2 regions of the Pseudarthrobacter sulfonivorans genome follow, and region 2 is predicted to be linked to the other one. Evidence: riboswitches for the same ligand, from Rfam matches in the RefSeq annotation. Region 2 holds a riboswitch; the other holds the start of a gene.
What was found. A riboswitch is a leader RNA that binds a small molecule or an ion and turns the genes downstream of it on or off. The one in region 2 is predicted to bind S-adenosylmethionine.
Positions count from the first base shown of each region.

Region 1: linked by a shared signal. The riboswitch ahead of AU252_RS11770 (DUF1737 domain-containing protein) and the one ahead of AU252_RS18485 (aminotransferase class V-fold PLP-dependent enzyme) in region 2 are both predicted to bind S-adenosylmethionine.

Region 1 is NZ_CP013747.1:2,634,848-2,642,065, forward strand. Features, by position in the region: gene AU252_RS11745 (LysE/ArgO family amino acid transporter) at 126-749, opposite strand; gene AU252_RS11750 (LysR family transcriptional regulator ArgP) at 819-1,721, shown strand; gene AU252_RS24155 (DUF1905 domain-containing protein) at 1,884-2,147, shown strand; partial or broken gene AU252_RS24790 (methyltransferase family protein) at 2,196-2,567, opposite strand; gene AU252_RS11760 (O-succinylhomoserine sulfhydrylase) at 2,672-3,880, opposite strand; gene AU252_RS11765 (rhodanese-like domain-containing protein) at 3,877-4,290, opposite strand; gene AU252_RS11770 (DUF1737 domain-containing protein) at 4,287-4,544, opposite strand; SAM riboswitch class IV at 4,558-4,673, opposite strand; gene AU252_RS11780 (hypothetical protein) at 4,799-5,299, shown strand; gene AU252_RS11785 (acetyl-CoA C-acetyltransferase) at 5,308-6,504, opposite strand; gene AU252_RS11790 (GNAT family N-acetyltransferase) at 6,609-7,166, opposite strand; gene AU252_RS11795 (pyridoxamine 5'-phosphate oxidase family protein) at 7,180-7,218, opposite strand, start outside.
Region 2 is NZ_CP013747.1:4,074,361-4,081,578, reverse strand. Features, by position in the region: gene rsrA (mycothiol system anti-sigma-R factor) at 1-23, opposite strand, end outside; gene AU252_RS18510 (sigma-70 family RNA polymerase sigma factor) at 20-868, opposite strand; gene AU252_RS18505 (DoxX family protein) at 1,143-1,679, shown strand; gene aroA (3-phosphoshikimate 1-carboxyvinyltransferase) at 1,686-3,086, shown strand; gene rsgA (ribosome small subunit-dependent GTPase A) at 3,070-4,185, shown strand; gene hisN (histidinol-phosphatase) at 4,238-5,050, shown strand; SAM riboswitch class IV at 5,210-5,323, shown strand; gene AU252_RS18485 (aminotransferase class V-fold PLP-dependent enzyme) at 5,359-6,798, shown strand; gene AU252_RS18480 (class I SAM-dependent methyltransferase) at 6,923-7,218, shown strand, end outside.

The DNA.
Region 1 (7,218 bases), 1.4 Mb from region 2:
GGTGACCATGAAGCTACGCCGCACTGCCGCCGAGGTCAACGACAGGGTTCGAACGGGCAGATAATGCCCTGTTCTTCGCTGTGTGAGGGGCCCCAAGTGTCCGTTCGCGCCAAGAAACGACGACGTCACGCACCGACTGCCAGGCGCACACCCAGCGTGAGCATGACCGCAGCGACGAGTCCGTCCAGGATGCGCCACGAGGCGGGCCGCGCGAAGAACGGCCGGAGAACCCTGGCCCCGAATCCCAGCGCACTGAACCAGGCGATGCTGGCGGCAATGGCTCCGCCCCCGAACCACCAGCGCAAATCCTGTGCCTGCTGGTTGGCCACCGATCCGAGCAGCAGCACGGTGTCCAGGTAGACATGCGGGTTGAGCCACGTCAGGGCCAGTACCGTGCTGAGGGCGGCGCCGAGGCCGACGGCGGGCTGCCGCCCCGACGCCGTTAGTGCTCCAGGACGAATCGCCCGGCGCGCCGCCATGACGCCGTAGCCCACCAGGAAGGCGGCGCCGGCAAACCTGACCACGTCTACGATCACGGGACTCGACTGGAGCAGCGCCCCCACTCCGGCGATGCCCGCTGCGATGAGCAGCGCATCGGAGACGCTGCAGACCAGGACGACGGCGGCCACATGCTCGCCGCGGATGCCCTGCCGGAGGACAAAGGCGTTCTGGCTGCCGATGGCCACGATGAGGGCGAGGCCCGTGCCGAAGCCGAGCGCGGTGGGGCCGATAAATGCAGTCAGTTCCATATCCTCCAACGTACGGCCGGACGTATGATTACTCCAGCTAAATATTCTTAGCTCTATTAAGGAAAGCTAATGAAGATGTTCCAGTTCGAGCAGCTCCGTACCTTCGCGGCCGTCGTGGATGAGGGGACGCTCGAGGCGGCGGCCCGCAGCCTGTACGTCACGCCGTCGGCCATTTCCCAGCGGCTCAAGGCCATGGAGGACGCGGCCGGCCAGATCCTGTTGCAGCGCACCAATCCCGCCCGGCCCACACCAGCCGGGGAAGCCATCCTGCGGTTTGCCAGGCAGGTCCGACAGCTCGAATGGGACGCCCAGCAGGAGCTCGGCGAGAGCCGGCACCGGCCGACGGCGCCCATCCCCTTGGTGGTGAACGCGGACTCACTCTCCACTTGGTTCATGCCTGCCCTGGCAGGTCTTCCGGCGGATCTCGGCGCGTGCTTCGAACTGCGCAGGGAGGACGAACAGCATTCCACCCAGCTTCTGCGGACCGGATCGGTGATGGCCGCAGTAACCGCAACGCCGGAACCGGTCCAGGGCTGCAGCGTGGAACCGCTGGGTTCCCTGCGGTACCGTGCGGTGGCAAGTCCCGGCTACCTCCGGCACTGGTGGCCCGACGGGCCGGAACTTGTTGCAGGGAGCCAGGCACCGGTGGTGGACTTTGACCGCAAGGATGACCTGCAGGACGGGTTCTTCCGCACGATGACCGGCGCGGAACTGACCGCGCCGCGGCACTATGTGCCGTCGTCGGCCGAGTTCGCCCAGGCCATCCGGCTGGGACTGGGATGGGGGCTCCTACCGGAGCAACAGTGCCTGGCAGACCTCCGCAGCGGCGCCCTCGTGGAGCTGGCCTCCGCGAGCCCCGTTGACGTGTCCTTGTACTGGCAGCGCTGGAAGATCGACTCCCCGGTGCTCAACCAGCTGACCGCCGCCGTCCGGGAGACGGCCTCCCGGGAACTGCGCCAGCCAGGCGCCTGAGCCGCCGTTTGCCTTACGCGCCATTCGCCTGGCCCGGCCCGGACAGGGGATGCGTCCGGCAACGCGGCATGCCATACTCAGGCCGTGACGTCGTCGTACTCATTCCGGGCCGAACTGTGGCGCTATCCCGACGAATCCGGCTGGCACTTCCTTACCCTCCCGGTGGAGGTCGCCGACGACCTCCGGGAAGAGGCAGCGGTGTTCCGGAAGGGCTTCGGCTCGGTCAGAGTCACGGCGGAAATCTCCGGCTGCACCTGGCGTACCTCGGTCTTTCCAGACAGCAAGAGCGGCTCCTACCTGTTGCCCGTCAAGAAGGCCGTCCGGGACGCGGCGGGCATCAGCGACGGGGATGAAGTGGCCGTCCGGCTCGCGATCCAAGGCGAAGACGAGGCACGTACCGGGGAACGGACAAGCGGTACTGGCTGAACTCTGCCGGGAATGACGCTGCCAGGATCGCCTCCTCTCGAAGCACCCCGCGTGGACTGCGCCGGAAGCCACCGGGAGGGCCGCCACCATCCAGGCATCATCGCGCAGCAGCCCAATTCCGAGGTTCGCCAGGGCCCAGCCCACGTACATCGGGTTCCGCGAGAGCGAATAGGGCCCGCCGGTCACCAACGCATCGGGCCGGGCCAACCGGGTGTTCCGGGCCGCAATCCACGCCCAGCTAACGATTGCGCCACCCGCCGCCAACGATGCAGCGCCGATGCTCCGTCCCAGAAAGTGTGGCCCGCCGAGCCGGAGCGGCATCAAACGCTGAAGGACCACGCCGACGGCGATTCCCGCCAGGTTCTGCTCGGGCAGCGGGATGTTGGACAGCAGCCGGGCCCAGTCCGTGGGTGCATCCATACGTCACCACCTCCCGGCGCGAAGGGACAGTTGAGGCCCCGAAAGACGCAAGAAACAGGGCCTCAACTGTCCCTTCGCGCCAATCAGAACCAGGCCAATCAGAACTAGATGTGCTTGAGTGCCTGCTCCAGGTCGCCGATGAGGTCGTCCACGTCCTCCAGGCCCACGGACAGCCGCACCACACCGTCGCTGAGCCCGATGGCTGCGCGGCCCTCGGGACCCATGGCGCGGTGCGTGGTGGTGGCCGGATGGGTGATGAGGGACTTCGCGTCGCCCAGGTTGTTGGAGATGTCGATGATCCGCAGGGCGTCGAGCAGCGCAAAGGCGGCTTCCTTGCCCGAGCGGCCACCCGTCGTCGCAAGTTCCAACGTGAGGACGGTGCCGCCGGCCTTCATCTGCTTGGCGGCGAGCTCGTACTGCGGGTGTGACTTCAGCAGCGGGTACCTGACCCAGCTGACGGCCGGCTGCTGTTCGAGCCATTCGGCCAGCCGCAGCGCGGACGCGGAAGAGTGGTTCACGCGCAGCGCCATGGTCTCCAGGCCCTTGGTGAGCACCCAGGCGTTGAACGCGGAGAGGGCCGGGCCGGTGTGCCGCATCAGCTGCTTGACCGGGCCGTCGATGAATTCCTTGGTGCCCAGGATGGCGCCGCCCAGGACGCGTCCCTGGCCGTCGATGTGCTTCGTGCCGGAGTACACAATCACGTCCGCGCCCAGCTGGCCGCAGCGCTGCAGCAGGGGAGTGGCAAAGACATTGTCGACGACGACGGTGGCCCCGGCGGCGTGCGCCAGCTCGCTGACCGCGGCGATGTCCACGATTTCCTGCATCGGGTTGGACGGGGATTCGAAGAACACTGCGGTCGTGGGCTCCGACAGTGCAGCAGCCCATTGCTCGAGGTCCGGGCCGTCAACAAACACGGTTTCCACGCCCCAGCGCGGCAGGATTTCGTTCAGGATCACAAAGCAGGAGCCGAACAGTGAGCGCGCGGCAACCACCCGGTCCCCGGCCGCCAACAGGGCACCCAGGGCCGTGAACACCGCTGACATGCCCGACGCCGTCGCAAAGCACGCTTCGGTGCCTTCGAGCAGGCGGAGGCGTTCCTGGAAGGTGGCCACGGACGGGTTGCCGTACCGGGAGTAGACGAAGCGTTCGTCCTCGCCGGTGAAGGCGCGCTCGGCGGCGGCAGCGGACTCGTAGACGAAACCCGAGTTCAGGAAGACCGGCTCGGTGGTCTCCTGGAAGTTGGTGCGGTCCAGCCCGCCGCGGACCGCCTGCGTCTCGGCACTCCAGCCGGCGGCGTCTGGGTTGAAGGTCACTTGGCTATTCCCAGATTTGTGGGCAGGCCGCGGTTCTTCCAGCCGTTGACGGTGCGCTCGCCGTAGCGGTCCGGCTCGCCTTCGAAACCCTCCAGGACGTTGTAGGAGGTGAAGCCGGCCTGCGTCGCGGCGATGGCGGCGGCGATGGAGCGCTGGCCCGAGCGGCAGAGGAAGACCAGCTCCGCGCCGTCGTCCTCCGGGGCCTGCTGCGTCAGGTCGGTGATGAAATCCGGGTTCGGGATGCCGCCCGGGAACGTCCACGGGATGAACAGGGGATCGTTGTCAGTGGCCTTCGTGTCCGGGATGCCGATGTGGGCCCATTCGCCTTCTGTCCGGACATCCACCAGGATGGCGCCCTGTTCGAGTTTGGCCCAGGCCTGCTGCGGGGTGAGGTCTCCGGCGTAGCTCATGCGTGGCCCTCGCCGTCGAAATCGAGGTCATCCACGGCGGAGGCGACGGCGGCGTCAGCGGTGGCGATGGCCGACGGGAGGATGAGTGCCTGCGCAACAATCACAACGCCGCCGTTGGACGTCGCGGCCGGGCTGCCGTGCAGGACATACCCTTCGGCCAGGGCAGTGGAAATCCGTTCACAGAAAGACCTGTCATCCGGCCCGGTGACAAGCCGATACGACAGTTTCTCTTCAGGGGCGGGTGCTTCAGACACGACGGAACTCCTTCTTTCACGCTTGCAGCTCGAATGGGTCGATATGCCGAGTATTCACCTGAGGCACCCCGCCGCGAAAGGGAGGGTTGCCGACCGGCCAGTCAGGGCTTGGCGCCGGTTCTCATTACTCCCCAAAAACGTAACATCCGGCCCGCCCGGCCGCACTGCCGTCGTCGTCATGTTCCGTAACCAACGCGTTTTTCCGTGATCCCGCCGTGCTTCCGTAACGCCGGCGCCGACGGGACAATCGGGTCATGGGGAACTTTCGGGGGCGTTCATTGACGGGCGCCTGGGCACGCGTTTTGGCTGTGACGTTGTGCGCCGTGCCGGTGCTGGCGGGGGTGACAAGCTGCCGGAGCATTTTCGCGCCGCCGCCCTGCATGCCGCCGGAGTTTTCCGTCGCGCCTGCCGCCGCGAAACCCGGCGACCAGGTCACCGTCAGCGCCCCGGATACCACCTGCGATGCCCGCTACGGCACCGATGCGCAGGTCCAGGTGACGGTCAAGGATGCGACCGGTACCGCGGTGCTGAAAGAGCTCGCTCCCATGTCCGACGACGGCGGCTTCACTTTCGTGTTCACCGTCCCGGCTGGCGTGGCTCCCGGGAAGGCCGGGGTCACCGCTTACCCGTACAACCTGGACTGGTGCGACGACACAGGGGTGAACAACCGGGCGGCCCAGGGGCCGCCGGAACTGGTCCGGGTTTCGTGCGCGGAACGCCTGGTGCCGCTGGTGATCCTTGGACCCGGAGCCTGAACCTGCCGTCAGGCTTTGAGGATCAGGGCGTCGCCCTGGCCGCCGCCGCCGCACAAGGCAACCACGCCTGTCCCGCCGCCGCGCCGGTTCAGCGCGAGTGCCTGATGCAGGACCAGACGGGCCCCCGAGGCGCCCACCGGGTGGCCCAGGGCGATGGCGCCGCCGTCGGCGTTGATCCTGTCCGCGTCGATCCCCAGGTCCGTGGCGGACTGCAGCACCACCGAGGCGAAGGCTTCGTTGATCTCAATGAGGTCCACGTCGTCAATGGTCAGCCCTTCGAGTTTCAGGGCTCGCTCAATGGCGCGGGACGGCTGGGAATGCAGGGATCCGTCCGGTCCGGCGGTCTGGCCGTGGCTGCCAATTTCCGCGATCCAGCTGAGGCCGGCCGCTTCCGCAGCTGCCTTGCTGGCCACTACCACGGCGGCGGCGCCGTCCGACAGCGGGGAGGCAGAACCGGCGGTGATGGTGGCCGCCGGATCCTTGGAGAAGGCGGGCTTCAGTGCCGCCAGCGTCTCGATGGTGGTGCCGGCGCGGATGCCTTCGTCGGCATCAATCACGACGGCGGGTCCCCGGCGCTGCGGGACCTCCACCGGAGCGATCTCCTCAGCCAGGATGCCGGCCGCCCGGGCGGCCTCCGCCCGCTGGTGCGAAAGGGCGGCGACGGCGTCCTGGTCCTCGCGGCTGATGCCCAGGCGGGCGTTCCCCGCGTCCGTGGCGGACCCCATCAGTTCACCTGAGACGGGGTCCTGCAGGCCGTCAAAGTTCAGCGAATCCAGCAGCGGCGCATCGCCGATGGCCACGCCGCCGCGAAGCCGGGGCAGCAGGTGCGGGGCGTTGGTCATGGATTCCTGGCCCGCCGCCACAATGAAATCAGCCTCGCCGGCGCGGATCATCCGGGCGGCATCAATTACGGCAGTCAGGCCGGACAAGCACAGTTTGTTGATGGTCACGGTGGGCACATCCCAACCGATGCCGGCGGCGAGGCTGGCCTGCCTGGCGGGTCCCTGGCCAGCGCCCGCCTGGATAACCTGGCCCACGATGACGGCCTGGATCTGTTCCGGCGCCACCCCGGACCGTTCCAGTGCGTTCCGGATGGCGTGGGCACCGAGTTCGCTGGAGGTGAGCCCGGAGAGGCTGCCGCGGAACTTGCCGAAGGGGGTCCGTGCGCCGCCCAGGATGACGGGGATGTGAGCGTCATTGCTCATGGTCTGCCTTTCGGTTGCGGATTCAAGAGTGCTTGGGGCCAGCTTAGGCGAACCGTGAGGGCCGGTGAGGTGGCGCAGGCGCTGTGGATTCGGCCGCGATCGCGTCAGCCGTGGAGGAGCAGTTGGTGGAGCAGGTGGTCCTGCCAGCGGCCGGCGATCTTCAGGTACTGCGGCGCCACGCCGATTTCCCGAAACCCGGCGCGTTTGAGGATCTTGCGTGAGGGCTCATTATGGAGCAGCGTTGCCGCCTGGACCCGGTGGAGGCCCAGTTCTGTCCGGGCATTGTCCGTGGCGAAGCGGACCGCGGCAGCTCCGATGCCCCGCCGGTTGAGGCTGGAATCAACCCAGTACCCGAGGTTGGCGTTGAGGAACGGCCCACGGACGATGCCAGTAAGGGTGACGGCACCGACGATGTACGCGGGATCGTCGCGGTTCACTAGCACCCACGGAACTTCCTGGCCCACGGAATGCTGGGCGAGCTTGGCCCGGATGATGTCCAGCTGATGCCTGGGCGTGAAAAAGGCTTCGTCCCGCTCCGGTTCCCACGCAGCGAGGTGCTGGCGGTTCCGGAGGTAGGCCTTACTCAGGCCGGCCGCATCGCTCCGCCGCAGCAGCCGGATCCGGACCCCCGGGACGAGCGGAGCGGGGGCTTCGCTGTCCATAAGCTCTCCCGCGCTACTCGAAGGAAGCACGACGGCGGTCCGACAACCGGGT
Region 2 (7,218 bases):
CCCAATCCCTGGCAGTCGCTCATTTCCTGTTCTCCTGTTTTGTGGTCGCGGCCGTGTCCTGTGATTCGACGGCGCCTTTGAATCCTCGTTCGGCGGCATAGTCCGCCAGCATGTCCCGCAACATTTTCCGGCCGCGGTGGAGCCGGGACATCACTGTCCCGATCGGCGTGTTCATGATGTCCGAGATTTCCTTGTACGCGAAGCCTTCGACGTCGGCGAAGTACACCGCCAGCCGGAACTCCTCGGGAATGGCCTGGAGCGCCCGCTTGACGTCCGAGTCCGGCAGGTGGTCCAGCGCCTCAGCCTCGGCCGAGCGCAGGCCGCGGGACGTGTGCGACTCCGCCCTGGCCAGCTGCCAGTCCTCGATGGTGTCCGAGTTCGACTGCAGCGGTTCCCGCTGCCGCTTGCGGTAGAGGTTGATGTACGTGTTGGTCAGGATCCGGTACAGCCAAGCCTTGAGGTTGGTGCCGGGCTTGTACTGGTGGAACGCTGAGAACGCCTTGGTGTAGGCCTCCTGGACCAGGTCTTCAGCATCCGCGGGGTTCCTGGCCATCCGCATGGCGGCCGAGTAGAGCTGATCCACGTACTGCATGGCGTCACGCTCAAAACGGACCCGGCGTTCTTCCGCTGATTCGGTGGCCACATCCACGGGTTGCTCGGCGGGCGCAGGCTCAGCGGGCACAGGGACATCCCCTGCAGGGTGCGCGTCTGCCGGCCGCGAGTCACTCCCTGCCGGCGCATCGCTGCTGGCATTGGCTTCGCTGCTTGTTTTGGCTTCGCGTTCGGAGGCCTCATACATGGCCTCGAGGGCCGGATCCAGGGTGCTCATTGTGTTCAAGTCTACTGTGACGGCCTTGGCGCGCGGCATTCCGTACTCCGGAGAATCGGATTCCAGAGTCTGCAGTGCTACGGGTCCGGCGGGCTCCGTCCCGTCCTTCAGTAACCTCAAGGGCAACTCCAGTCTGTGTCAGGCCATGGTGTTCCAGGCAAATACCTGCCGGGCAATCCATGATGAGTCAATTCGTCCGGTGTCCGGACCCACAAACCATAACCGCTGGCGGCAGGCAAATATTCCCCAAAAGTGCAAGACTAGAACGGACTCCGCCGCATCCGGTGCGGTTCGTCCAGCCAGGAGGAAACCCATGTCCTTTGTCCGTACTCTCGCCCGCCCCATGCTGGCTTCCAGTTTCGTAGTCGCCGGACTGGACAAGCTGAAGAACGCCGATGACACCGCCACCCAGCTCTCGCCGCTCCTTCAGAAGGCAGCCGCGTCGCTGCCGTTCCAGGCCGACGAAAAGATGCTGGCACGGGTGATCGGCGGAACGCAGGTGGGTGCCGGCGTGCTGTTCGGCCTGGGCAAGTTCAGCCGCCTCTCGGCAACACTGCTGACCGTCATCTCGCTCCTGAACACCTTTGTGGAATGGCGCAGCGCAGACATCAGCACCAAGGAAGGCCGAGAAGTCCGCCGGAACCAGCTGCTCAAGAACATTTCCCTCAGCGGCGGCGCCCTGCTGGCCTCGGTGGACACCGCCGGCAAGCCGGGCCTGGCCTGGCGTGCCGAGCACCTCGCCGCGGACGCCCGGAAGAGCGCCGCCGGCGCCCGCAAGACCACCGGCCAAAAGCTTCACAAGGCAGACAAGGCCGTGCGCCGCGCCGTCGAACACGCAACGGGGGCGTAAGGACGGATGACCGGTTCCACCCCGCCCGCAGCCACCGACTCACACAGCTCCACCGGCACCGTTCCGCACTGGCCGGCCCCCTTCGCCAGCAGGCCCATCAACGCCACCGTCACGGTGCCCGGTTCAAAGTCCCTGACCAACAGGTTCCTGGTCCTGGCCGCGCTGGCTGACGGACCGTCCCGCCTCCGCGCCCCCCTGCATTCCCGGGACTCCGCCCTGATGATTGAGGCCCTCCGCCAGCTGGGGGCCACCATCACGGAGGTGCCCGGCGACGGCGCCTTCGGGCCGGACCTTGAGGTCACGCCCCTGAGCCGGGAGGCGCCGTCGTCGAAGACGCACATCGATTGCGGCCTCGCCGGAACAGTGATGCGCTTTGTTCCGCCGCTGGCGGCGCTGCGCAACGGCGTGAGCGTGTTCGACGGCGACCCCCACGCCCGGAAGCGCCCCATGGGCACCATCATCGAGGCCCTGAAGGCCCTCGGGGTGGCCCTGACCGCGGACGACGGCGGGACCCCCTCGTCGCTGCCGTTCACCGTTGCAGGCACCGGGGAAGTCCGGGGCGGCCACCTGGTGATCGATGCCAGTGCGTCGTCACAGTTCGTCTCGGCCCTCCTGCTGGTCGGCGCCAGGTTTACCGACGGGCTCCACCTTGAACACGTGGGCAAACCGGTGCCGAGCCTGGACCACATCAACATGACCGTTGCCGTACTCCGCGGCGTCGGTGTATCAGTTGACGATTCCGTGCCCAACCACTGGGTAGTGGCACCGGGCCCCATCCGCGCCTTTGACCAGCGCATTGAGCAGGACCTCTCCAACGCCGGCCCGTTCCTGGCCGCCGCGCTGGCCTCCGGCGGCACCGTCCGGATCCCGGACTGGCCCGCCGGCACCACCCAGGTGGGAGACCTCTGGCGCAGCATCCTGGCGGACATGGGCGCGGACGTCAGCCTGGCTGACGGCGTCCTGACCGTCACGGGCGGGCCAGAGATCAAGGGTGCGGATTTTGACGAAACCAGCGAACTCGCCCCTACCGTGGCGGCCCTCTGCGCCCTGGCCAGCGGACCTTCACGGCTGACCGGCATCGCGCACCTTCGCGGCCACGAGACGGACCGGTTGGCCGCGCTGGTCACCGAAATCAACCGCCTCGGCGGCGACGCGGAGGAGACCAGCGACGGCCTGGTGATCCGCCCGGCAAAGCTGCACGCCGGCGTCGTCCACAGCTATGCGGACCACAGGATGGCCACCGCCGGTGCCATCCTCGGCCTCGCGGTGCCGGGCATCGAAGTCCAGGACATCGCTACCACTGCCAAGACCATGCCGGAATTCCCGCAGATGTGGGCCGACATGCTGGCCCAGGGCGCTGCTGCCGACAAGCGCGCGGAAGGTCCCACTGGTGGCACGCAGCACTGATTCCTGGGACGAGTCCGACGTCCGGATCCGGCCCAGCAAAAAGGGCTCCAGGCCGCGCACGAAGGACCGCCCCAGCCACGACGACGCCGTCACGGGCCGCATCATCACAGTGGACCGCGGCCGGTACACCGCCGTCGTCGGCGAAGACTCGGGCGACGAGCGGATCATCATCGCAGCCAGGGCCCGCGAACTCCGCCGCTCCCCCGTGGTTGCCGGCGACTTCGTCTCCCTCGTTGGAGATGTCTCCGGCGAACCCGACACGCTAGCCCGCCTGGTCCGGATCCAGGACCGCAGGACCCTGCTGCGCCGCAGCGCCGATGACACTGATCCGATCGAGCGTGCGGTGGTGGCCAACGCAGATCAGCTGGTAGTGGTGGTGGCCGCCGCAAACCCGGAGCCGCGCACAGGCTTCATCGACCGCGCCCTCGTGGCCGCTTACGACGCCGGCATTGAGCCGCTGCTGCTCGTCACCAAGGCGGACGTCAAGGATCCGGCGGAACTGCTGTCCAACTACGAGCACCTGGACTTCCCGGTGATCATCAGCCGCACGTCGGACTCCGAAGCCTCAGGTATCGATGCCCGCTCCGACGACGGCCTCTCTGCCCGCCTGGACAGTGACGCAGTTTCGCAGCTCCGCGCGTACCTCGAGGGCAAGGTCTCGGTGATGCTGGGTCATTCCGGCGTGGGCAAGTCCACCATGGTCAATGCGCTCACCGGGGCCGAACGGGCCACCGGTGGAGTGAACGCGGTGACCGGCCGCGGCCGCCACACGTCGTCGTCGGCCCTTGCCCTGAAGCTGACCGGAGCTCCCGCCGGAAGCTGGATCATCGACACCCCTGGCATCCGTTCGTTCGGCCTGGCCCATGTGGACCCGGACCGGATCCTGCGGTCCTTCCCGGACCTGGAGCCGGGTACGGATGCCTGCGAGCGTGGCTGCAAGCACAACACCGCGGCCGTCAACTGCGGGGTGGATGCCTGGGTGTCCGCCGGCCACGCGGGCCCCACCGGCCCGGCCCGGCTCGCGTCCCTGCGGCGGCTGCTGGGCACGGATCCCCGCCTGGTGGGCCAGGAAACCAAGGAACTGGGCAGCATCGGCTAGACGGGACGCCGATGTCCCCAACACTGCGGCCCTGAGACGGTAGTTTGGAACCATGATCCAACCCGCTTCGAGCTACAACGATGACTTGCGCCTTGCCCATGTGCTGGCAGATTCCGTGGATGACCAGACCATGAGCCGCTTCAAGGCACTGGACCTCCGCATCGAGACCAAGCCGGACCTGACGCCGGTAACGGACGCGGACAAGTCCGCGGAGGAAGCCATCCGCGGCCAGCTGTCCCGCTCGCGTCCGCGCGACGCCGTGCTGGGAGAGGAATTCGGCAGTTCGGGCCATGGCTCCCGCCGCTGGATCATTGATCCCATCGACGGCACCAAGAACTTTGTCCGCGGCGTCCCGGTTTGGGCCACCCTGATCGCCCTCGTGGACGAAGGCGAACCCGTTGTGGGAGTGGTCAGCGCGCCCGCGCTGGGCAAACGCTGGTGGGCCGCCAAGGGTTCCGGCGCGTACATGGGCAAGTCCCTTGCCGCCGCAACGCGGCTCCGCGTCTCGGACGTCTCCAAACTTTCGGATGCCTCCCTGTCCTACTCCAGCCTGGGCGGCTGGAAGGAACGCGGCAACCTGGATGAGTTCCTGGGCCTGACCGAGGACGTGTGGCGCACGCGCGCCTACGGCGATTTCTGGTCCTACTGCATGGTGGCCGAAGGTTCCGTGGACATCGCCTGCGAGCCCGAACTGAACCTGTACGACATGGCTGCCCTGGTGCCCATCGTGGTGGAAGCCGGCGGCCGCTTCACCTCCTTGGAGGGACAGGACGGGCCGTTCGGCGGCAACGCCCTGGCCACGAACTCCATTCTGCACTCAGAGGTGCTCAAGCGGCTGAACCCGAATCTGGACGATCTCCTCTAGGCACTTTCTTCGAATTATCGACGGCGGACGCCTCCTCAAGGGGGCGTCCGCCGTCGTATCTTCGACAAATGAGACGGTTCCTCAAACGCGCGTAACAAAGTCCTTAACATTTGGCCGGGCTTCCTTTCTGCAGCGGCGGATGTTCTACGCTTCTTAACAGGTCACGAGTGCCAGCGCTAAACCCCGGTTTGCTGGCCGGCAACCCTCCATTCGCGGTGGGGTGCCCCGGGTGACGACCAGGCCGGTCCGGAATGGACACGGCAAGCGCGGGTTCCCGTTACCGGGAGTCCTTTTAGAGTGAGGTCTCCGTGACAACTGCCACCGTCTCCCCCAACACTGTTTCTCCCGACAACGCCGCCCCCGCCAAGGCCGCTGCGCTGTTCAAGGATGCCGCCGCCATTGCCGGCCGCCCCCTCTCTGCCGTCACCGGCGCGGAAATCCAGGCACCGCTGATCCAGGGCGGCCACATCCGGTACGCAAACCTGGACTACGGCGCATCCACTCCCGCCCTCTCCGTGGTGTCGGCCTACCTCAACGAGATCCTGCCGTTCTACGCCAGCGTCCATCGCGGCGCCGGCTACGCATCGCAGATCAGCACGTCCGTCTATGAGAACGCCCGGGACATCGTGCGCGACTTTGTGGGCGGACGCCCGGACGACTCCGTCATCTTCACCCGGAACACCACCGACTCGCTTAACCTGCTGGCGGGTTGCCTGCCGGCGACGGACGGGCGGTCCAATGGCGATGTCCTCTACCTGGACATCGAACACCACGCCAACCTCCTGCCGTGGCAGGGAGTCCCGCACCGCAGCGTCGTCGCCGCGGACACCATCGTGGGGACCCTCGAGGTCCTCCGCGCCGAACTTGAGCAGGGCAACGTCAGCCTCCTCGCGATCACGGGCGCCTCCAACGTCACCGGCGAGATCCTCCCGATCAAGGCCCTGGCCGCCCTCGCCCATGAGTACGGAGCGCGGATCGTGGTGGACGCCGCGCAGCTGGCACCGCACCGGCGCATCAATATCAGCACCGACGACGTCGACTACCTCGCCTTCTCCGGGCACAAGCTCTACGCGCCCTTCGGCTCCGGGGTCCTGGTGGGCCGCACCGACTGGCTCGACGCCGGCACTCCCCACCTGGCCGGCGGCGGCGCCGTCCGCGAGGCCAGGCTCGACGGCGTCAGCTGGGCCACCGGTCCGGCCCGGCACGAGGGCGGCTCCCCCAACGTCCTCGGCGCGGCCACACTGGCCCGCGCCACCCAGGTCATCGCGTCCCTGGACCACGACCGCTGGCACGCCCACGAGGCAGCCATCAGGTCATTCCTGGTGGAAGGGCTCGGGAAGATCGACGGCGTCACCGTGCACCAGATCTTCTCGGACACGGACGCTGAAACGGGCACCATCGGCGTGGTGAACTTCTCCGTGGCAGGGTACGACGCCGGGCTTGTGGCCGCGTTCCTGTCGGCCGAGCATGGCGTTGGCCTCCGGGACGGCCGCTTCTGCGCGCACCCGCTGCTCAAGCGCCTCGGCCTTCCCTCCGGTTCGCTGCGGGCCAGCTTCGGCGTAGGCTCCCGGTTGGAAGACGCCCAGCGGCTCCTTGCCGGCCTGGAGCAACTCCGCCGGACCGGCCTGGGCTGGGACTACGTGGTGGACGCGGGCCGCTGGGTTCCGGCCAACGACACCCGCACGTACCCTCACTGGGCTCCCAACACGCCGGGCACCGCCGGCGCGGCTCCGTGCCTTGACGACTGACTGACGCTTTCCTCCCCTGGTTCCTGACCTGACCGCTGCCACCTGACTGCCGCCTGACCCAGCGGCTGCGGCCCATGCGGTAAATTCGAAGGATACCGATGGGCACAGTTGAAGGAGGCCGCACGTGGCACGGGGTGGCCCCAGACTTGAGCACGGACGCCGCCTGGAACTCGGACGGAGTTTCCAGGACGGCGGCGAACACTACCAGCGCGTACGCCCTGGCTACCCGGCCGACTCAGCGGACTGGCTGATCCCTGCCGGGGCCGCGGACGCGGTGGACGTGGGCGCCGGAACCGGCAAGTTCACCGCCCTGCTGCTGGAACGCGGCCTGGCGGTTTCCGCCGTGGACCCGTCGCCGGACATGCTCGAACAGCTGCGGGCCCACTACGCGGCGGCGGACGCGACGCAGGGGACGGCAGA